Regions from separate parts of the Bacillus sp. EB V-12 genome, predicted to be linked through region 1. Evidence: a T-box and tRNA genes for the amino acid it is inferred to sense, from the RefSeq annotation. Region 1 holds a T-box; the other holds one or more tRNA genes.
What was found. The T-box of region 1 lies ahead of ileS (isoleucine--tRNA ligase). A T-box ahead of a tRNA ligase gene usually reads a tRNA of that ligase, here a tRNA-Ile.
Positions count from the first base shown of each region.

Region 2: it has a tRNA-Ile gene. The T-box ahead of ileS (isoleucine--tRNA ligase) is inferred to sense a tRNA for this amino acid. The anticodon was not compared.

Region 1 is NZ_JBUXJL010000003.1:362,594-375,132, forward strand. Features, by position in the region: gene ACZDYH_RS13385 (TetR/AcrR family transcriptional regulator) at 1-554, shown strand, start outside; gene ACZDYH_RS13390 (DUF418 domain-containing protein) at 556-1,641, shown strand; gene ileS (isoleucine--tRNA ligase) at 1,692-4,793, opposite strand; T-box leader at 4,847-5,087, opposite strand; gene ACZDYH_RS13400 (bacteriocin-processing peptidase family protein) at 5,180-9,382, opposite strand; gene ACZDYH_RS13405 (class I SAM-dependent methyltransferase) at 9,760-10,638, opposite strand; gene ACZDYH_RS13410 (hypothetical protein) at 10,776-10,994, opposite strand; gene ACZDYH_RS13415 (DUF2085 domain-containing protein) at 11,024-11,353, opposite strand; gene argS (arginine--tRNA ligase) at 11,466-12,539, opposite strand, start outside.
Region 2 is NZ_JBUXJL010000001.1:377,393-389,931, forward strand. Features, by position in the region: gene ACZDYH_RS01965 (DEAD/DEAH box helicase) at 154-1,464, shown strand; gene ACZDYH_RS01970 (deoxyribonuclease IV) at 1,633-2,529, shown strand; gene ACZDYH_RS01975 (DUF2624 domain-containing protein) at 2,549-2,803, opposite strand; gene ACZDYH_RS01980 (YitT family protein) at 2,952-3,830, shown strand; gene ACZDYH_RS01985 (metal ABC transporter ATP-binding protein) at 4,011-4,781, shown strand; gene ACZDYH_RS01990 (metal ABC transporter permease) at 4,781-5,614, shown strand; gene ACZDYH_RS01995 (Fur family transcriptional regulator) at 5,628-6,041, shown strand; gene ispG (flavodoxin-dependent (E)-4-hydroxy-3-methylbut-2-enyl-diphosphate synthase) at 6,121-7,236, opposite strand; gene yqfZ (protein YqfZ) at 7,401-7,766, opposite strand; gene yqgB (protein YqgB) at 7,840-8,598, opposite strand; tRNA gene ACZDYH_RS02015 (tRNA-Ile) at 8,840-8,913, shown strand; gene sodA (superoxide dismutase [Mn]) at 9,135-9,746, shown strand; gene ACZDYH_RS02025 (MFS transporter) at 9,863-11,140, shown strand; gene ACZDYH_RS02030 (peptidoglycan D,D-transpeptidase FtsI family protein) at 11,250-12,539, shown strand, end outside.

The sequences.
Region 1 (12,539 bases):
TAATGGAAGCAAGTTATCGCCTTTTTGCTACGTACGGTATTGTTAAAACAACTTATACAATGATTGGTGAGGAGGTTGGTATCGCAAAACCATCTATATATTACTACTTTAAGTCTAAAGATGCTTTAATTGAATGTATTTTTACTGAATTATGTAAAGCTATGCAGTTCTCTTCGTATTTCCATACAGAAGAGTTTACAAAATCAAATTTTATTGAAAAATGTATTGCAATTGGCCTTAAAATAATTGATGAACAGCGAAACGACCCTTATTTTAACCGAGTGCTACAAGAATATGTATTACTATCTTCAAGAAACAAGATGTACAAAGATCGATTACTAACTGTGCAAACAGAATATTTACATGGATTTGAAGTACTCCTTACAAAAGCAAATGAACTTCAATTAATTGAAAATAAAAATCTAGTTTCAAAAGCTCATATGTTAGCATTAGTGCTTGATAATATCGGAAATTTTATGATGATTGATGCAAAGATAGATTATAAACAAATTTGGATTGAAGCTGTAAATAACATTTTTGAAAGAAGGGGTTGAAGTGAATATAAAAAAACGCATTATCGGCTTAGATTTTGCTAGAGCTTGGGCGATGTTTGGTATGCTACTTGTTAATTTCATGGTGATAACAGGTGCAGAAGGAAATGGTCCCCCTTTTTTAATAACCTTCATGTCACTATTTGAAGGTAGAGCCTCTGCTTTGTTTGTTATACTTGCTGGCATCGGTATAACTTTAATGACTAGGTCAGCCGTTGCTAGCAATGAACAAATAAAAATTTCTAATAGCCGAAAGACCATATGGAAACGATCACTTTTCTTATTTATTTTAGGATTACTACTATATGTAATGGAGTGGACTGGGGATATATTACACTACTATGGTGTTTACCTTTTCGTTGCTGCATTACTCATGACAGTACGCAAAAAACTATTACTTTTTCTTTCTATCATTATTTTATTGTTCGCACAATCTCTTCAGCTTACTTTCAATACTTTCGAGGGTTGGGTAGGTCCAACTCCATTTATAAATTATGTAGACTTCTGGACAATAAAGGGTTTTCTTCGCAACTTATTCTTTAATGGCTATCACCCTATTTTCCCTTGGTTCTCGTTCTTCTTAATCGGTATGTTAATTGGCAGGTTAGATCTTCATAATAAAAAAATAAAAAAAAGATTACTCTTACTCGGTATTACAATCACAATATTGACAGAACTTTTATCAAAAGGACTTACACACTTTTTTATTCCATACATCGGCAGAGAGGCCGCCACATTTTTATTTAATACAGGACCCATCTTACCAAATGTATTATATATTTTATCTGCTACAGGATCCTCTATTGCTATATTAATCATTTGCCTCTATATTGCTGAAAAATATAGAAATAATTGGTTTGTCACTTCCATTGTACAAACAGGACAATTAACATTAACTCATTATGTCAGTCATGTATTTATCGGTATTGGGACATTAATTCTATTAAATAGAATGGAAAATCAATCACTACTATTCGTTTTATTATTTGCTACTGCATTTTTCATTTTCAGCATTTTAATTAGTGTGTTATGGAGAAAGAAATTTTCTAGAGGTCCTATCGAATGGATTATGAGGAAATTAGCCGGATAAATTTCCATCATACAAAAAGGAAGTTGGAATCATTCCAACTTCCTTCTCCTTTAATGAGCCGCGCTTAATTTAATTCGAACTTTCGTTTCACCTAAAGAAAGTTCATCGTCTTCGTTCGTTAAGTGACCAAATGTAAATTGTTTAACGAGTAAGTTTTCTTCCAATAAATCTTTATGGTTCGTTAACGTTCGCTGTAGCTCTACTTCTGTATCAAGAATAACATCCACTCGTAAATTAACTGGTAAATTCAACTGTTTACGATATTCTTGAACCGCACGAATGAATTCACGCGCTACTCCTTCTTGCAACAATTCTTCCGTTACATTCGTATCTAACATAACCGTATATTGTCCGTTAGTCGTATTAGAGAATCCTGATTTTGCAACTTTCTCAACTAACACATCTTCAGCAGTTACAACTACTTCTTCTCCTGGCGTTGCTTCGTAAACTGCTCTTCCTGTTGATACAAAGTTTTGTACTTCTTCTTGTGATAATTGTTTTAGCCAACCATTCACTGCATTCACATTTTTACCGAATTTCGGCCCCGCTGTTTTAAAATTAAGCTTCAATTGATATGATGTGTATTTTGTTTCATCGAGTTCAACATGGAATGCTTTTACATTTAACTCATCCATAACGATATCACGATAAGATTCCCAATCCATATCATTCTCGTTATGCTCAAGTAATACAAGTTCTGCTAGCGGCTGTTTTACTTTTAAAGAATGCTGATTACGGTTACTTCTTCCAAGTTCAACAACTTGTAAAACAGCATCCATTTCCGCTTCTAATTTCGGTTGAAGTAGTGATTCATTTACAACTGGATAATCAGCTAAATGAACGCTGCCTCCTTCTAAATTTAGATGAATGTCTTCCGCGACAAACGGTGTAAATGGTGCAATTAATTTACTAATTGTTACAAGCACTTCATGAAGTGTCTCATACGCAGCTGCTTTCTCAGCGTTCATACCAGATTCCCAGAAACGATTACGTGAGCGTCTTACATACCAGTTACTCACTTCATCTACAAGTGCTGCAATTTCACGAGCTGCATTCGTAAATTGATAATCATCAAGTGCAGTTCTTACTTTTTTCGTTGTACTATGCAATCTTGATAATACCCATTCGTCTAATTTTGTAAGCCTTACATCATACGTTTCTTTCGGATTATATTCATCTAAATTTGCATATAAAACGTAGAAGCTATACACATTGACTAATGTATCTACAAATTTAGATTTCGCTTCCAGTACTGTTCTTTCAGAAAAACGCTTCGCATTCCACGGGGCACTATCAACAAGTAAAGCCCATCTTAGCGCATCTGCACCAAACTTATCTACTAAATCAACTGGGTCTAGTGCATTCCCTTTACTTTTAGACATTTTCTGTCCTTCTTCATCTAAGACATGCCCTAATGATAACACTCGTTTATACGGTACTTTTCCTGTATATAGTGCTGAGACTGCTAATAAACTATAAAACCAGCCGCGTGTTTGATCAATTCCTTCTGCAATAACATCCGCTGGAAACTGCTCTTCAAATAACTCTTTATTTTCAAATGGGTAATGATATTGTGCAAATGGCATAGAACCACTATCAAACCAAACATCAATTACTTCTGGTGTACGATTCATTGTTCCTCCGCATTTCTCGCAGCAGACTTGCACTTCATCTACATACGGCTTATGCAATTCCAAATCTTCCGGTGTTTCTTTCGTACTATGCTTTCTTAATTCGGCAATGCTTTTCGGTGCGAACTGATGATCACAACTTTCACATTCCCACACGTTTAATGGCGTTCCCCAATATCTATTTCGGCTAATATTCCAGTCCACCATATTTTCTAAAAACTTACCAAAGCGCCCATGTTTCATATGATCCGGATACCAAGTAACAGAATCATTATTTTGTAAAAATGTATCTTTAATTGCAGTTGTTCGGATTAACCAACTTTCTCCTGCATAATAAAGTAGTGGTGAATCACAACGCCAGCAATGCGGATAGCTATGTTCATATTTTTCTTTATGATACAGTAAACCTTCCTTCGCTAAATAACGAACGATATCCACGTCACAATCTTTTACAAATTTCCCTTTCAAAAATGGTACTGCCTCTGTATACTCACCTTTTTCATCTACAACGTGCAAGAATGACAATCCTTCACTTTGAACAACTCTATAATCGTCCTCTCCATATGCTGGAGCAATATGAACAAGTCCTGTACCACTATCTCCCGTTACAAAATCTGCTGCAATAACGCGGTAACCATTTGTAACTTCTTTCATCGGAAATGGCGCTGTATAAGATGTGTTTAATAATTCTTCGCCTTTATGAACAGATAATACTTCATAGTTCTCTTTTAATACTTCTTGTACACGTTCTTTCGCAACAATGTATACATGACTTTCTTGTTTTGCTTTAACGTATTCCATATTTGGATGGACAGCAAGCGCAACGTTTGCTGGAAGTGTCCAAGGTGTTGTGGTCCAACCTAAGAAATACTCATTTTCACTATCTTTCACTTTAAACTTCACAGTTGCACTTAAATCTTTTACTGTTTTATACCCTTGTGCAACCTCATGTGAGCTCAATGAGGTTTGGCAGCTTGGGCAGTATGGTGAAACTCTATGTCCTTTATATAACAATCCTTTTTCATGGATTGTCCCCAAAATATGCCATACACTTTCGATATATGGATTCTTTAAAGTTACATATGGATCATCCATATCTACCCAATAACCAATACTTTCAGTGAATTCACGCCACTGCTTCTCATATGTGAAAACACTCTCTTTACACTTTTGAATAAATGGTTCAATACCATATTCTTCGATCTCATGTTTACCAGAAATACCAAGTTGCTTCTCAACGCCTAATTCTACAGGTAAACCATGTGTATCCCATCCCGCTTTTCTTAACACTTTATAACCAGCCATCGTTTTATATCTTGCTACTAAATCTTTAATTGTTCGTCCAAGTGCATGACCTACATGCGGTAGTCCGTTCGCCGTTGGTGGTCCTTCATAAAATACGAAAGACTGTGCGCTTTCTCGATTCTGAATTGATTGTTCGAAAATATTTTGTTCGTTCCACTGTTTGCGAATTCGCATTTCTCTTCCTACAGCTGATTCTTTTACATCTACTTTTTCCATATACAATCACTCCTTTGAATATTTTAAAGCACACAAAAAACCCGTCCCTATAAAGTAGGGACGGGTTTACCCGCGATACCACCCTAATTCTATTAGCATTTTCACTAATAGCACTTAGCAACGTACTATCATACGTGTTCTTTGTAACGGTAGACATCCGTCCGGGCTTACTTACTTTCAGCCTCGGCTCCTCGGAGATGATTTTCAAATAACGTCTGCACACCGGCTTTCAGCAATATACCGGCTCTCTGGAGAACAGCTCACTATTTTACTCTTTCTCGTCTTCAGATTTGTATACTTTGTTAAAAGTTATTTTATGCCATTTAGCAACTAATTGTCAACTAATTCAAAATATATCCTTATCTTTTTTCCCTATTCTTATACAATTACTTTTCAAATTCTCGCAATGCTGCTAAATTTTCATCATCCTCAATAAGTTCAGCAAAGAATCCCGATTCATCCTCACGAAGGACAAATTCAAGCTCTTCCTTCGCCTCTTCATTTCTATTTAACTGCGCTAAATAACAAGCACGATCATATCTTGCTAACAAATCACTCGCGTCAATTATTAATACTTCATTTGTTATTTTTTCTGCCTGTATCGTTTGGCCGGCACCATGATATGAAGATGCTAAAGAAAGAAGAATTGCTGTTTCATTTGGATGATGTATAGAAGCATTTTCTAATACATGAATTGCCTCTTCAAACCTTTCTTGACTTTGATATATTTCTCCTAAAGCAAGAAATGCTCTACTTACAAACGGTGTTTGCTCTGTTAATTGTAAGATAATCTTTTCTGCTTTTCTTTCTTCCCCTGCTTTAAAGAATACTTGTGCTTGCAGAAGAAGAGTATCATAATCATCTGGTAGTTCTCGAACCATTTGTTTCGTTAATTCCAAAGCATCTCTTAACATATCTTCTTCCTCGCACTCAACGAAAAGATTTACAAGTTGCTTCGCTACGTCATAATCCCATTTATTTTCTAGTGACGTGTGCAGAATCTCTATTGCTTCTTTATCCATCTCTACATTCTCATAAAATAGCGCAAATCGCTGTGCTGCCATACTATTTTTCGGATTTAACTTTAAAGAGATTTCATATAAATCAATTATCATAGTAACCATTGAAATTTCTTTCGCACGATTTTTCATACGATAAAAAGCTCTCGTAATGATAGATCGTTTTGGCTGTTCATGCAGCTGGCGTTCAATCCATATTTCCGTAACCGCAGCTGCAGCATACATGAATGCTGTACTCCTTTCTGCTTTTTTCACCTTTAACGTATGAAGAAAATCTCGTATGTTAGACAATTTTTTATGTTGCTCTACTGCTTTTACATAAACATCAAATATACGTTCATTATCAAAATCTTTTTGTATTACTTTCATTGCAACTTCAATTGCTTTTACATTTCTTTTTTTCACTAATACTTTTGCATAATGATATAGAACTTCTATATGCTCACCATCTAATTGTAGTGCGTATTCAACCTGTGCTTGTTCTTTATCTATTTCATTCATCGCTCCGTACACATATGCAATCGCATCTAAACGCCATATTTCAGGTACTTCGTCCGCTAATTGTTCTAGTTCAGTCAGCAATTCTTCCTGAAGATTCATATCTACTGAAAGCTGTGCTAAATATTCCATATTAATATGCAACGGCTCTTCTTTCATCGCCTGAACCATATGACTTTGTTCTTTAGAACGGTTTTCTTCTTTTTCGTATATTTCCGCAAGCTGTAAATGTACACCTACGAAATTCCCATCAAGCTCTAAACATGTTTCATACGCTTGTTTTGCTTCCGTCAATTGCCCTAATGCCATAAGTGTTTCACCAATTCGGTAATACGGTAATGCCGTTTCCATTTGTTCTATCGCCTTATTATATCTTTTCATCGCTTGGCCGTACTGTCCAATAGATTCATATAAAATACCTGCATAACAACCGTACTCACTTACTTCATTTCTTTCTTTGTGTAACGTTCTTAAAAATGCTATACCTCGTTGTACAAATTCCGTTCCTTTAATTCGATTCACATATTCATCTAACGCACTTGCTACATTATAATCACTTTTCTTTATACCCTTTTCTAACTTAGATAGTGCTACTTTAAACCCTTCTTCATTTCCACCAAGTTCAATTTCAGCATCCCATAAAACCATTCCTGCATTCATGAGGAAATCTTGGCTCTTTTCAATTTGCTTCTCAAGACCAAGTATATATTCTTTTGCTTCCTTATATTGTTCTCTTGCCATATAAACTTGTGTAAGTCCGAAGTGAGAATAAACATCCTCATCATTTTCTTCTAAAGCACGCTTATACAATACTTCTGCTTCTTCCAAGCTATCATTTTGAAAATGATAATCACCTAATTTTACGTAAAGAGGTGCTTTATCATCACAATTCTCAATACCGTTTAATAAAATTTCTTTCGCACTTTCCTCATCCTTCAAATCAGATTCGTATATTTCCGAAAGTTTCGTATAAATGTAAGGTGCATTACTATCCAAATGAATTGCTACTTTAAGCCCTTTTATTGCTAAATATAATTTCCCTAGTTGATGTGCACATCTCGCTCGTTCATACCATACATGCGCTTCATATTTGTACTCTTTTAACAAGTCATTAAAGATTTCATATGCTTCTTCATATCTTTCTAAATCTATTAATATTAAACCGTGATTTGTTAAAGTGAACCTTTCAGGACTACGCTCTAACGCAACTTGAGAGTATTGCAATGCTTTTTCAGATTGATCAATATACATATAGGATAAAGCGAGAAAACTCCAAGCAATAGGCTGATCTGCGTCTAATTGTAACGATAAACGAAAGCTTGAAATCGCTTCTAGATAACTTTCCTGTTCAAACGCATATCTTCCGTTTATTAAATGATATAAAGCACGATTATTTTTCTTCTCAACGCTTGTCAGCATTTGCTCCGCTTTCTCTACTTCCTGAAGACGAATAAAACACTGTGCACCATGCAATTTAACAAAGTCCGAGTTCGGAAACTTTTCCATTAACTTATCGATACAATATAAAATAAATTCTTTATCTACTTCAACATCTAAGTGCTTTATCGTATATAACCACGTATTTGGATTATCACTCGTTTCTTTTAAAAATTGTACTAAGTTACTAATTCCCTCTTTGTCATGTTCATCTAAATGATCCGTAAGAGAAAAAATAGATTTAAAGTAACGATTTTCTTCCTCACTTAGAAACGCTAGTTGCTCCTTCTTTTCTTTCGGAACAAACGTGATTGCTAAACAGCCTGTATAACGATATTTTTCTTGTAATTTACTATATTCCACAAGAACTGGTTCTATAAAGTTTGGATCTTGAACATAGAAAGCTTGCAATGTATCATCATATCCAGATAGAACTTGTACGTGTGAAGCATGCTCAATATCTATACTTAATAAAACAGGAATTCCTTCGTCAATCAGTCTCTTATAATTCTCTTCATTCCCTTTAAAATAACGATATTCATAACCTAATTCTTCTAAATAAGAAACAGTATCTGAAAACTTCGATCCTGTCATATCAAAAATAAACTCTGCTATTTCATCTTGTGTACGTTTCTCTCCCCATATACGCAACATCATCTCTAAGCTTGTCGGAACACAATAATTATCCTTTTGTACAATAGGAACTATCGGCAAGTGAACCTTTTTTCCATCCGGATTTTTTTCTAAATTATGATATAAAGATTCTTTTAAACTCTTTTCTTCTTTTAATAGTTTTTGTAAATCTGCAAATTTATTCATTTTGTACAGCGCTTCTGCACGTAAATGTACAAAGTAAGTATTATAGGCATGATATGGCAGCTGAGTATTTATATTATCTATTACCGCTAACATCTCTTCATATTGCTCTAAATCTAATAAATACTTTATCTTCTCAAAATGAAAATATGGTACTTGTGGGAATTTTACAATCGCATCATCGATTAACTGTATCGCGCGTTTTTGTTCTCCTTTATTCGCATACAATTGTGATAATAAATAGGTAGATAACTCTTCACAATCTTCATGCTGCATGCCAGCAATAAATTGTTCTTCCGCTTTCTCCCATTCACCTGTATGCATATAAACGTAGCCCCATTTATCAAACACTGCGCGCGCACTGTACTCCTCTGCTTTTTGCATATACATTAACGCTTCTTCGTTTCGTTTCATTTCTAAAAGACATCGTACTAACGTAAAATATGTTTTCGCTAAAAAATCTGCATCTATTTCTTCTTTACTTAACTCTTCTAAAGAAGATTTTAACAACTGCTCTGCTTCAAGAATTTTCCGCTCATCAATTAACTCATCACAATATAAAGAGAGCGTTCTCATATTTGGGAATTTTTTATAAGCGTAACGAATGAGGAATGAACTGTATTGGTGCATAAGCCCTTCATCAGTAAGGCGAATTAATATATCGAACTCCTTATGCGAAGGAATATTGGCAAGCCAATTCTTCACATAGGATAAAGTATTCGTTTCTTTTATATATGCAATTTCATTATTTATTTCCTGTAATCCATCTACAAATCTCTTGTCTTTTAAACAAGTTTCTAATTGCTTAAAATCTAGCATGCATTCACCTCGAATTTATATTTAAACTGCTACTTGCTTAGATTTTACACACCATATAGTATGTATTCAACTAAAATCTCTTAAAATGGATGGTATTAATTAATATTATTCAAATTTATAACAAAATATAGTAAAAACGATTGTTTTTCTCCGTATTTTGTTTAATTATATGGAATAACGTAACATGCGGTTTTTATCTTGTAGAAGCTGAAATTAGTACATAAAATTATATCGGCCATAATTCAAATATATCAGCGATTCTTTCATTTTATCGGCGATTTTCAAATTATATCGACCGATTCTTAACATTTATCAGCGATTATATGTCGAATATCGACTTATCGACATTAAACGACAATCCTTATACATCATACCTTTTAACAAACTATGTCACCAAATGTAATTTTCATATTGGGAGCGTATACAAAAGAAGAATACACATGAAATATGTTAAAAAATCGTAGTTCAGCTTCATATTGAGCTAGCGCATTATCATATGTTAATCCTCTGGCTATTAAACGTTCTACAAATTGTTGCTTATCACCCGGATCACCTGCAATCCCCTCTTCTTTTAATGATTGATACAAATCGTTTTTATCATTGTGATGCATATTTGAATCTAAAAAGTTCACTTTATCGCTTACTCTACATTCAATATTTTTCACACCTAATTCACTTAAATATATCGGTATTTTCATGCCTATATTGCCATCTTTACCATTTCTTTGCGTATCACTTTCAAATAATTTCTGCAAAACACCTAGCTGAATAAATTCCGATTGTTTCTCCCCATCTAGTAAATAAGAAGCCATATTAGAAATCCAATGTGGTTCAAAACAGATTATTTTTCCACCCTTTTTAACTGAATGTATCATTTTTTCTAGCATTGTTTCTGGAGTAGTCATATGTAATAAGAAAGCATGACAGATTGCTATATCGTATTTATCGTTCAGTTCAATTTCTGTAGCATCTCCTTCAAGAAATTCTGAATCATACGGAAGTAAACGAAACAACTCTCTGGCTTCAGCTAATAATGTTTCTCCACTATCAATACCTGTATACTTTGAACCTTCTGGGAGTAATGGCATTAATACTAATCCTAAATAACCATATCCACAACCGTAATCAACGATATGTACAGGCTTAGTAATCTTCCAAACTGTATTTACTAAAAAGCTTACATAATCGTCGTTGTAATATAAATCTCTCGTGTTTTTTAAATATGTTAGTTTATTGTTCCAATTATACGTTTCCAACATCTAACGCCTCCTTTTATATACAAAACTAAAGTTCTCTATATAATAGCCGTATTCCTACACTTTTCTTAAAATTTCAAAGCAAAAAAGCTAGTGTATTTTTAATAATACACTAGCTTTTTATTTGGAAGAAAAATTTAACAAGTACAATCACAATCAAAACAATCCGTACAGTCTAAATCGTCACAATCTGCTTTTCTCTTTCTTTTGTTTCTTTTAAGATAATAATACAGTAGCCCAAACAATAGTATACAAATAACAAAAGCTATTATTGCTTCTGTATACTTATTTTGAATCATAAAACCAATTCCACTTCCGCCTGAAATAAAAATTAGAATTAAGTAAATCCAGAACATCTATGTAAATACCTCCATTACTATATATCTTAAGATAATATCCATATAACACTAGAGGAAATGAATAATCCCATACCATTACCGCTTAATACACCAGTAGTTATTCTTAGCAAATTTGAGCTACTTCTCCATTTCCACTTTTGGGTGAACCCATCGATAAGTAACGGAATTTGAGCGAAAAATGATAGTATGATTGCCAAAAGAAATGAAGGTGTCATATAAAAATAAATTGGAAACATTAAAATACCAATAAGCATGCCTGTACAACGCGCACATAAAGGTATGTACTTTTGTAGTTTAAAAAAACTCCTATCTAATCTTCTATGACAAGGAATTTGTAAAATAAAAGTTCGAATCAATATGAATCACCCTCTCTAAAAAGATTTTAATTGATTTTGCAAAAAAAATATATATCCAATAAAAAAACAAACCAGGTTTATACTAGACCCAGTTTGTCAGTTTACTACTATGTTACATTTCCTCAGGTGCCTCCACCCCAAGTAAACGTAATCCTTCTTTTAATACAACCGTCACAGCATAAACCAATGCGAGTCTGCTGTCTTTTTCTTTGCTCTCTTCTAATATACGAACATTACCGTAATATTTATTGAATGATTGTGCTACATCTAATATATATTTCGAAATAATCGATGGCTCATTTTTATTGAAAGCTGCTTCAATTATTTGCGGGAATTTATTTAGTAATTTTACGACACTCCAGCTATGATCGTCTTTTAAAGCAAATGTACATGTTTCAAATTCTACACTTTCTTTTCTTAAAATAGAACAAGCACGTGCATGTGTGTACTGTACGTAAGGTCCTGTTTCTCCTTCAAATTTCAGCATATTTTCTAATGAGAATTCGATATTATGCATACGCTCATTTTTTAAATCGTGGAAGATGACTGCACCAACACCGACTTGCTTTGCTACTTCTTCTTTCTGTTTTAAGTTTGGATTTTTCTCTTCAATATTTTGTTTTGCAAGTTCGATTGCTTCTTCGAGTACTTCTTCAAGTAAAATAACTCTTCCTTTACGTGTCGACATTTTCTTACCATCTTTTAAAATGAAGCCAAACGGTACGTGTTCCATACCATCAACCCAAGTATAGCCAAGTTTTTTTAATACGGTGAAAAATTGATTGAAATGTAAGCTTTGTTCTGGACCAACAACATATAGCGCTTTATCAAACCCATAAGTGTTTTGACGATATAAAGCTGCCGTTAAGTCACGCGTTGCATAAATCGTCGCACCATCTGATTTTCTAATTAAACAAGGCGGCATTCCTTCTTCTTCTAAATTAACGACTAATGCACCTTCTGATTGTTCAAGCAACTCATGTTCTTCTAAAATCCCAATAAAATCTTCCATTAAATTATTATAAAATGCTTCTCCCTGAAAATTAGTAAATTCTACGCCGAGAAGTTCATAAATGCGAGAAAATTCTTTAAGGGACTCATGACGAAACCAATTCCAAAGTTCTACCGCTTCTTCATCACCTTCTTCTAGTTTCTTAAACCAAGCACGTCCTTCTTCTTCTAGTTC
Region 2 (12,539 bases), on a different contig from region 1:
TATATACACATACAATATGCAATAAAAGGGAAGAAGGTTAGTTTTTGAAGTGAAAACCTAAACTAAAGATGGATTTTACTTGTAGATTTCGATATAATGTAGACTTGACTGATTTGTGCGCGCAGTAGAAATTTTAGAAAGAAGGTGTAACTTATGACACAACAAACTTTTACACAGTATGATTTTAAACCATTTTTAATAGATGCAGTTCGTGAACTACGCTTTACAGAGCCGACAGGAATTCAGCAGAAAATTTTCCCAGTCGTGAAAAAAGGTGTAAGTGTAATTGGACAATCCCAAACAGGTTCTGGGAAAACACATGCATACTTACTTCCTACATTAAACAGAATTAATGCAAGTCGTGAAGAAGTACAACTTGTTATTACAGCGCCTACTCGTGAGTTAGCACAACAAATTTACGAAGAAATCGTGAAATTAACAAAGTTTTGTGCGGAAGACCAAATGATTACAGCACGTTGTTTAATTGGTGGAACTGATAAACAACGTTCAATTGAGAAATTGAAAAAACAACCTCATATCGTAGTTGGGACACCAGGACGTATTAAAGACTTAGTTGAAGAACAAGCATTATTTGTTCATAAAGCAAATACGATTATTGTCGATGAAGCAGACTTAATGCTTGATATGGGATTCATTCATGATGTAGACAAAATTGCAGCACGCATGCCTAAAAACTTGCAAATGTTAGTTTTCTCTGCAACAATTCCTCAAAAACTAAAACCGTTTCTGAAGAAATATATGGAGAATCCAGAGCATATTCATATCAATCCAAAACAAGTTGCAGCTGGAAACATTGAACACTATTTAGTGCCTTCTAAACATCGTAATAAAATTGATTTAGTGCATAAAATGCTACTTCAATTTAAACCGTATTTAGCAGTTGTTTTCACGAATACGAAAAAGATGGCAGACCAAGTTGCTGATGGATTAATGGAACGTGGCTTAAAAGTTGGACGAATTCACGGGGATTTATCACCACGTGATCGTAAAAAAATGATGAAACAAATTCGTGACCTTGAATTCCAATATATTGTTGCGACTGATTTAGCAGCACGTGGTATTGATATTGAAGGGATTAGCCATGTTATTAACTATGAGCTACCATCAGATTTAGATTTCTTCGTTCACCGCGTTGGAAGAACAGCACGTGCGGGGCATTCTGGTATTGCAGTGACGATTTATGATCCAGCAAACGAAGAAGCGTTAGATAGCTTAGAAAAACAACGTCATATCGAGTTTAAACATGTAGATTTACGTGGAGATGAGTGGGCAGATTTAGGTGAGCGTCGTCGTCGTAAGAGCCGTAAAAAACCAAATGACGAACTTGATGTTATGGCAACGAAAGTTATTAAAAAACCGAAAAAAGTAAAACCAAACTATAAACGTAAACTTGCAACAGAACGTGACAAAGTGAAGAGAAAATATAGCAATAAAAAAAGATAAGGGGTTTCCCTTATCTTTTTTTAATCCCGCTAATTTAAATGAAGAGTATAGTCTGTCTAAATAGTCATATGAATTTGTGTAGTGCGTCTTTTGTGAACAAACAATTCACTACATATTTCTACAAATTATGCTATCATTATATCTATTGTATATTGAAGAGGTGATTGTATGTTAAAGATTGGATCTCATGTTTCCATGAGTGGTAAGAAAATGTTATTAGCAGCAAGTGAAGAGGCTGTTTCATACGGTGCAACAACGTTTATGATTTATACAGGTGCACCGCAAAATACACGAAGAAAACCAATTGAAGAATTGAACATAGAAGCAGGAAGAAAACATATGGAGCTGAACGGAATTGAGGAAATTATCGTCCATGCGCCGTATATTATTAATGTTGGGAATACGACGAAGCCAGAAACATTCCAATTAGGCGTAGACTTTCTTCGCATGGAAATTGAAAGAACATCGGCATTAGGTGTAGCGAAACAAATTGTTCTTCACCCAGGAGCGCACGTTGGTGCTGGAGCAGATGCTGGTATTCAACAAATTATTAAAGGGCTTAATGAAGTATTAACGCCAGAACAGACGGTTAACATTGCGTTAGAGACGATGGCAGGAAAAGGAACAGAATGCGGTCGTAGCTTTGAAGAAATTGCAAAGATTATTGATGGTGTAAAATATAATGAAAAGCTATCTGTATGCTTTGATACGTGTCATACGCACGATGCAGGATATGATATTGTAAATGACTTTGACGGCGTATTAAACGAATTTGATAAGATCGTTGGTATAGATCGTTTACAAGTACTTCATATTAATGATAGTAAAAATGTACGCGGAGCAGGAAAAGACCGTCATGAAAACATTGGATTTGGTCACATTGGGTATAAAGCATTGCATCACATTGTACATCATCCACAGTTAATGCATGTACCAAAAATTCTTGAAACACCGTATGTAGGGGAAGATAAAAAAGATAAGAAGCCACCATACAAATTGGAAATCGAAATGCTGAAAAACGGCACTTTTGATGAAGGGCTTCTTGAAAAAATTAAAGCGCAATAAGGAGGGGGAAATCCCCTCCTTATTTTAGTAGTTGCTGAAATAATGTATTTACTTGTTGGGCAGTGGCAGGGGAAGTTACTTTTGCGATTTGTTTTAAAAGCTCTAGTCGCTCGTTGTTATCGTAAATATTAATATTTTTACCCTTCATAAGTAAAACGATTTGATCAGCTTGTGCGGCTGTAATGGGAACTTCATATTCTTTGCTATATTTTAATAGCTCTTTTGTAGAAATATGATTTAATTTTTTATTAACAATTTGTTTAATGAGGTTCATCTTATTATCCTCCTTCACGCGTTCTTCTATCGAAATATATGAGCATATAGCTTGTACATATTCGTGTGGAGTTTCTTTTTCATGAGGAAAAGAAGCGTATGTTATAATATAAGGACAAAACTACAGAAAAAGAGTAAAGGGAGGACTTATGGAGCAAAAGCAACATCGAAAAGAAAGTGTTATTCATCTCATTTATCGTTTAGTTATGATTATTTTTGGAGCAGCATGCGCGGCGGTAGCAATTGAACTATTTTTAATGCCAAATAAAATTATTGATGGTGGAATTATTGGTATTTCTCTTATATTAGATTATCTTACTCCTAACATTTGGTGGTTAAGTTTTTCTACTTTAGTCGTTGTTCTCAATATCCCATTTATGTATTCCGGTTATAAGCAAATTGGAAAAACATTTATGTTATCTTCGACATTTGGTATTGTAGCGTTAGCTTTCATTGAGTCAACGTTACATGCGGTACCACCATTTACAACAGAACCTATTTTAGCGACAGTGTTTGGTGGTCTTATTTTAGGTCTTGGTGTAGGACTTGTAATTCGTCATGGTGGATCGCTAGATGGAACTGAAATTATGGGGATTTTATTAACGAAGAAATTACCATTCTCTGTTGGTGAATTCGTAATGTTTGTGAACTTATTTATTTTTGCATGGGCAGCATTTGTGTTTGGTGTGGAACAAGCGATGTATTCTGTTATGACGTACTATATCGCATTTAAAACGATCGATACAGTAATTCAAGGGCTAGATGAAACGAAGGCGGTTTTAATTGTATCTGATCAATATGAGGAAGTATCAAACGCGATTTTGCATCGTCTTGGCCGTGGAACTACAAAGCTTGTAGCGAAAGGTGGTTACACGGATAAAGAAAAAGAAGTTATTTATGCAGTTGTAACGCGTCTAGAAGTGACGAAGTTAAAATCAATTGTGCATGAAATTGATGAAAATGCATTTGTTACGATTATGAGCACGCAAGAGACAAATGGTGGTAAGTTTAAATCGGCTATTCACTAAAAAGTTTATAGGAATATTTTTCGGAAGCAGAGAATTTTTCTCTGCTTTTTGTTATAATAGTAAGGTTTCTTGAAAAAATAGATATATTTTAGGCAGATTGGTTTACAACTATAATAAGCTGTACTATAATTCAAATAGATATAAATCGGAATCATTCTGAATTAAAATAGGTGAGATGCTATGAATAATATATTAGAAATTGAAGGTTTAACATTCCGATATGAAGATCGGAATGTGTTAGAAAATATTAATTTGCAAGTTCCGAAGGGAGCTTTTTTAGGTTTAGTGGGACCGAATGGTTCAGGTAAATCAACTTTACTTAAGTGTTTATTAGGTGTTTTAAAGCCAAAAGAAGGAAGCATTCGCGTGTTTGGCGTTGATAGTAAGAAGTTTAAGGAATGGAACAAAGTTGGTTATGTATCCCAAAAGGCAAATAGTTTCAATTCTGGTTTTCCAGCAACTGTTTCTGAAGTTGTGTCAATGGGACTTGTTTCGAAAAAAGGGCTTTTTCGCTTTTTCACAAAAGAGGATAAGAAAAAGGTAGAAAAAGCAATTGCTGATGTAGGGATGAGTGAGTTTCAAGGTCGTAACATTGGAGAGCTTTCTGGTGGACAGCAACAGCGTGTATTTATTGCTCGTGCGCTCGTTAGTGATCCTGAATTGCTTATTTTGGACGAGCCTACTGTTGGAATCGATGTGAAAAATGTGGAAAGTTTTTACGAAATATTAGAGGATTTAAACAAAAGGCTCGGGATCACATTAATTCTTGTTACTCATGATATGGGAGCTGTTACTGAAAAAGTAACACATGTTGCATGCCTAAACCAACATCTACATTTCCATGGAAATGTAGAGAAGTTCCGAGAGTTAGAAGATGCAGAAATGTCCGTCTTATATGGACATCATGTTCATCGTTTAGAACACGAACATGAGCATCACGGGAGGATATAATGATACAAGATTTTTTACAATATGACTTTTTACGTAATTCTTTATACGCTGGTATTTTAATTGGACTTGTTGCACCGCTAATTGGTGTGTTTGTTGTTATTCGTCGTTTATCTCTTATTGCGGATGCATTAAGTCACGTGACGTTATCGGGTATTGCAGCAAGTTTATTACTTGAAAAAACCATTTTTACAGGTGGATTTTTAAACCCCTTATATATGGGGATGATTTTCTCGATTGGTGGAGCGCTACTAATCGAAAAGTTACGAACTGTATATAAGCACTATCAAGAATTAGCAATTCCAATTATCCTTTCGGCAGGGATGGGGGTTGGAGTTATTTTCATTTCACTTGCAAATGGATTTAACACAGACTTATTTAGTTATTTATTTGGTAGTGTCAGTGCTGTAACAAGTACAGATTTAATTATTATTGGGATTGTAGCAATTGTTGTTGTTGCGACAATTATTTTATTATATAAAGAGCTGTTTCTATTATCATTTGATGAGGAATACGCAGTATCAACTGGTTTAAGAGCGAAATGGATTCACTTTATTTTCATTATATTAGTTGCTCTTGTCATTGCAGTATCAATGCGTGTAGTGGGGGTTCTTCTGGTATCATCATTAATGACGTTACCAGTTGCAGCAAGTATTCGTATTGCTAAAGGATTTAAACAAACAATTTTCTTTTCCATTTTATTTGGTGAAATTGCAGTAATTGGTGGAATGTTTGCTTCGTATCAACTTGATCTAGCGCCAGGTGGTACAATTGTTATGATAGCAGTTCTTATTTTAATCGGTGCGATTTTATGGAAGAAGAAAAAAACTGCATAAAGTAGGGATAGGTATGAATCTAACAGAAGCTTTACGCCTAATGAAAGAAAAAGGATACAAACATACTGGAAAAAGAGAAGAGATGCTCAGATTATTTGCAGCACATAATCGTTATTTAACTGCGAAAGACGTTTTAGAGCATATGAAGGACGATTATCCAGGGCTTAGTTTTGATACGATTTATCGTAACTTAACAGTTTTTGCTGAGATTGGTGTTTTAGAACAAACGGAATTAAATGGTGAAAAACATTTTCGTTTTACTTGTTCTATTATGGAACATCATCATCATTTTATTTGTTTGGATTGTGGGGGAACGAAAGAGATTACTTCCTGCCCAATGGATTTTATGAATAAAGATTTTACCGGTTATGAAGTAACGGGTCATAAGTTTGAAATATATGGTCGTTGTCCAAAATGTGCAAAGTAAAAGCTCGTCGGTTATATAACTGACGAGCTTTTTTACGTAGAAAAGAAGGTTGCTCACAAATATTGTGGCAACCTTCTTTTTATTGTTCTTGTGTCTCTTTTTCTTTTTCTTTTTCTTTTTCTCGTTCAGCAGCCATTTCAGCAGCAATTACGTCGATTTCTTTTTTCAGTTCTTCTACCATTATTTCTTCTGGCACTTTACGAACGACTTGCCCTTTACGGAATAATAATCCCTCTCCACGTGCACCGGCAATACCGATATCAGCTTCACGAGCTTCACCAGGGCCATTTACAGCGCAACCAAGTACTGCAACTTTAATTGGTACTTGAAGTGTAGAGATGTATTCTTCCACTTCGTTAGCAATGCTAATTAAATCGATTTCAATACGACCACAAGTTGGACAAGAGATAAGTGTTGCTGCATTAGACGCAAGACCGAATGATTTTAATAATTCGCGAGCAACTTTTACCTCTTCAACTGGATCAGCACTTAATGAAATACGTAGTGTATTTCCGATGCCTTTATTTAAGATTGCTCCAAGACCAGCAGCACTTTTTACAGTTCCGGCAAACAATGTTCCAGATTCTGTAATACCTAAATGTAATGGATAATCAAAAGCACGAGCAGCTTTCTCGTATGCTTCGATTGCTAAGTTAACATCAGAGGCTTTCATAGATACGATAATATCGTGGAAATCTAAGTCCTCTAAAATTTTAATATGATGTAGCGCGCTCTCAACCATACCATCTGCAGTTGGGTACCCGTACTTTTCTAAAATGTGTCGCTCTAATGAACCAGCGTTTACACCGATACGGATTGGAATACCGCGCTCTTTTGCTGCATTTACAACAGCTTCTACTTTATGGCGACGACCAATATTACCTGGATTGATACGTACTTTATCGATGCCACCTTCAATTGCTTTTAAAGCAAGGCGATAATCAAAATGAATATCAGCAACAAGTGGAATGTTGATTTGTTTTTTTATATCAGCAATAGCATCTGCTGCGCGTTCATCTGGAACGGCAACGCGGACGACTTGACAGCCGGCTTCTTCTAAACGCTTGATTTCAGCAACTGTTGCTTCAACATCATGTGTTTTTGTTGTTGTCATACTTTGTATAATTAATTCATTATTACCGCCGATTGTTAAATTACCGACTTTAACTGGACGTGTTTTTGTACGATGAGTCATTTCATTCACGAATAGATCGCTCTCCTTATAAAAGAAGTTTCTTATTTAGTCCCTCATATCAATGATAGTATACGTGATATAGGGCTATAGAAACCGAAGTACTCGGTTTCACTTTTACTATTGTATCAGCGCCTTTATGTAATTGACAAGGATTAAGTGATAGCTTATTGATATAACGGGAATTTATAAGACTTTCCAATTTGTATTTTTGTAGCAGAGGTACTTTTGTTTAATTGTTTAAAGTCGTCAATGACTTTTTCTATGGAAGGAATTTTTTTCTTGTTAATTTGTTCTGTAATAGAAAGAACTGTCTCACCAGTTTTTACTTCAATTGTTTTATAAGATACATCCGTTTCTTTTTCTGTTTTGTTCGCTTTATTTTGTTGACTGTCTGTGTTTTCTTTTTTAATTGTTTGAGCAGCAGTTGTTTTTTTATATGAACTTAACATCGGTAAAGTACCGATTTTTATATCGTAATAAAATATATAACCGAGAACAAGCACGAATAGGAATATACCTAATCTCTTCATATTCTTCACTCCTTTGCTAGGAATATATGCTTGTCCAAAAAAAAAATGCCTATTTAGGCATTTTTTTTCGTTCTTATTTTTCTTTCGGTTTTGGAACTTCTTTAATTGTTAAGTACAGAACAATTAAAACAACTGCGATATAGATGAATGTTGATCCAGGTACGACAATCTTGCATGCATCCATAATCATAAAGAAGATTGTTGGAATTGTGTAGCTGTATGCAGTTAGTGTCCAAACTTGTTTATAGGATAGTTTACGTTGACCGCTCATAGCAGAACCGATGAACGCAAGTAAAGTCACGCCTACAAAAGTTATGAATAATTGGAATAGGTACACTAAGAATCCAATAACAAATAATAAAATTGGATAAATATTATCGAATAAAGAAATGAATTCTTGTAGATCTTTTTTCTCAAGAGATGCACCTAACAAATCGTTATAAGAATACGTTTGTGTTTGACCATTTCCCATAGAGACTACTTTATCTTTTAAAACAAATAAACCTGTTTTATTTTGATATTTTTCTAGGTCTGTTGAATTTGGATCAAATACGAAAAGTGTATTTCCTTCTTCTTTTTCAATAGGTTGATCAATATCGGCTTTTAGTTCGCCATTTTCGATTTTAAAATCAGGTAAATCTTTATCGATGACTTGATTTACCATGCCAACACCATCCTGGATAAAACTACCGTACAAAAAAGTTCTTGGAATAGTAGTAATTAAGCAAAGTAGCATAATATACAAAATGGTTTTACCGATTTTTTGAAAACGGAATAGCGCCATATCTTTAGGCGAGTATATGCTTTTTATGAATTGGGTAAATATGGACATAGATTCACTTCCTTTATGTATGTATAAAATCATTGTAACGTAGGAATCTAGAGAATCTCAAGATATATTATATTTACATATAGTGGAGATAACTAAATTTCTTTTATTAACTTTCTTCTTTTAAATAAGAAAAATACAATTGACACTTTTCTTTTCTATATGGTAAATTTATCTTACATTTCTTAAAGAGCATATCCGATAGGAATTCCTTTATTTGATATGTTGTTACATACATAATTGTGGACCCTTAGCTCAGCTGGTTAGAGCAGACGGCTCATAACCGTCCGGTCGTAGGTTCGAGTCCTACAGGGTCCATATCCATTTCGCATGTTTATTATGTTAGCAGGAAGCTTCCTTGTAGAAGGAAGCTTTTTTTACGGAATATATGAGCATTTTAATTGAAAAGAAGTGGGAATTTTGCTACTTTAATGATAGCAAGACAATGTGATTTATTTGTTTGCACCCTATGGCAATTAGGGTAGAATGAAGTTGTATGTCACTTAAGTGGCAATACATAAACTGGGAGGAATATAACAATGGCAAAACACGAATTACCAAATTTACCTTATGCGTATGATGCTTTAGAGCCTCACTTTGACAAAGAAACAATGAACATCCATCATACAAAACATCACAACACGTACATTACAAACTTAAACGTTGCTTTAGAAGGTCATGCAGAATTAGCTGACAAAAGCGTAGAAGAATTAGTTGCAAACTTAAACGAAGTACCAGAAGCAATCCGTACAGCAGTACGTAACAATGGTGGCGGACATGCTAACCATACATTCTTCTGGACAATCCTATCTCCAAACGGCGGAGGACAACCTGTAGGTGAACTTGCAACTGCAATTGAAGCAAAATTCGGTAGCTTCGATGCATTCAAAGAAGAATTCGCAAAAGCTGGCGCAACTCGCTTCGGTTCTGGTTGGGCTTGGTTAGTAGTAAACAATGGTGAGTTAGAAGTAACAAGCACTCCAAACCAAGATTCTCCTTTAACTGAAGGTAAAACTCCAGTTATCGGTTTAGATGTTTGGGAGCATGCTTACTACTTAAACTACCAAAACCGTCGTCCAGACTACATCGGCGCATTCTGGAACGTTGTAGATTGGAACGCTGCTGAAAAACGTTACCAAGAAGCAAAATAATCGTAATAAATATAGAAAAAGCTAGGGGAGAGCTCCTAGCTTTTTTCTATGCTTTCCTTTTACATAATTGGGCTTGTCTTTGGAAGACTAGAACATGAAGTAAAGGAGAGTTGTGTATGAAATGGAAACATATAATTGGTGACGTTGAAGTGAATCGGGATTTAGTGTTATTACTCCTTATAGGAGGTTTATACACGCTCGCAATTTCTTTATCGAATACGTTTGTAAATATTTATTTATGGAAACAAACACAAAATTATGTGAATCTTGGCTTGTATAATTTAGCCAGCGTGGTATTACAGCCTCTCACATTTCTTGTAGGGGGAAAATTAGCGAAACGTATCGATCGCTCGATTTTATTACGAATAGGAGTAGGGACGCTCGCAATTTTTTTTATTGTTGTCTTAGTAGCAGGGAAAAGTGCTTCTCAGTATATTTTATTAATGGGGGCTCTTTTAGGAGTAGGATACGGTTTTTACTGGTTGGCTTTTAACTTATTGACATTTGAAATTACAGAACCAGAAACAAGAGATTTCTTTAATGGGTTTCTTGGACTTCTTACATCCTTCTCTGGAATGATTGGACCAATAGCAGCAGGATACACAATTTCACGTATGGAGAAATGGAGTGGCTATACTGTTATATTCTTTCTTTCATTAGTTCTATTTGCAATTGCTGTCGTCTTAAGCTTCTTTTTATCTAAAAGAGAATGTGAAGGGCGTTATGAAATCGTGCAAGTATTGAAAGAACGACGGATTGATAAAAATTGGGGAAAGATTACACGAGCTCATTTTTTCCAAGGATTGAGAGAAGGAACATTTATTTTTGTCATTTCAGTATATGTTTATTTAGCAACTAATAGTGAGTTTGCATTAGGGAAATACAGTTTAGTGAACTCTGCTGTATCCTTTGTATGTTATTACTTAGTTGCTCGTATGTTAAAGAAGGAGTGGCGAAAAAAAGCAATTTTACTTGGAGGCATTATTTTATATGCTGTCGTCTTTTTAGTTATTTTCAATGTTACATACACGAAATTACTTATTTATGCGGCATGTATTGCAATTGCATATCCTATTTTACTTGTTCCGTACGGATCAATGACATATGACGTAATTGGTAGAGCGAAAAATGCGAGAGAATGGCGTGTGGAATATGTCGTTGTTCGGGAGCTGTGGTTAAACGCCGGAAGAATCTGTTCCATTTTAAGTTTTTTATGTGCTGTACTATTCTTTCCACCTGAAAAAAGTTTACCTTACTTATTATGTATTTTAGGTGCTGGACATTTTCTTATTTATTTTGCAGTTAAAAATGTCAAATATGATGAGGGAAATGCGAGTAAAGCAAGTGTTGTAACGCAAGGGAACGCGCAAAACCAAACTGAACCAGAAGGTTAACTTCTCGTTTGTTTTATGCTAGAATAGAAAAAGATGTAAGACAGCAGTGAGGACACCTGTATGAAGGTGTCCCTTTCACATTACATAGCTGTTGGTAGAGGGGGTTTGTATGAGCAAGAAGCAGAAGCAAAATAAGAAAAAGACCCACGTTCCTTTTCGGTTAAACGTGCTGTTTTTCTGCGTGTTTTTAATGTTCTCCGCTGTTATTGTAAGGCTCGGATATGTACAAATTGTTCGCGGTGAAGAATATAAGAATGAAGTGGAGAAGAAAGAAAACTCAACGATAAGTAATCCTGTACCGCGTGGGAAAATATTTGACCGTTATGGGCGACCTGTAGTAGATAATGCAGCCATTCGTACTATTACATTTACAAAAATGAAAGGATCAACTGCAGAAGATCGCTTAGAAACAGCGAAAAAGCTAGCAGATTTGATTGAAGTACCGACAGATAAATTAACGGATCGCGATAAAAAAGATTATTGGCTTGCTATGCATAAAGAGGAAGCTAAAGAAAAAATTACGAATAAAGATCGTCAAGAGTTTAAAGATAAAAAAATTGATGATAAAGAATTAGACGAGCGCCAGCGAAGTCGTGTAACAGAAGAAGAGATTAATCAATTATCCGCAAAAGATCTAGAAATACTAGCGATTAAGAGTAAGATGGATGGCGGATATGCAATGACACCTCAAGTTCTTAAGAAAAATGCAACAGATGAAGAATATGCGATTATTAGTGAAAATTTAGCGCAATTACCGGGAGTAGATACAAGTGTTGATTGGGAACGAAAATATGCATATGATGGTGATTTGTTCCGAAGTGTACTTGGTGGTGTAACAACTTCTGACGAAGGTTTACCGAGAGAAAGACTAGATTACTATCTTGTTCGTGATTATAACCGAAATGACCGAGTAGGGAAAAGTTATCTTGAACAACAGTATGAAGATAGTCTGCACGGTACGAAAGCAGAAGTTAGAAATGTTACAGATAAAAACGGTAATATTTTAGAAACGATTAATGTATCAAAAGGACAAAGCGGTAATGACTTGAACTTAACAATTGATATGGAATTACAAAAGCGCGTGGAAGATATTCTTGCGAAGAATTTAATGAGGTTTAAAGGAAGCGAACCTCTTTTAGATCGCGCATTCGTTGTAATGATGAACCCAAAAAATGGTGAAGTTTTATCTATGGCGGGGAAACAATTAGTTAACGAAGATGGCCAAACGAAAGTAAATGACTTTGCATTAGGTACCATGACAAGTTCTTATCCGATGGGATCAACTGTAAAAGGTGCAACAGTACTTACTGGATATCAAACTGGTGCGATTCAACCAGGGGCAGTACAATTGGATGAACCAATTAAATTAAAAGGTACACCTACGAAGTCGTCTTGGAAA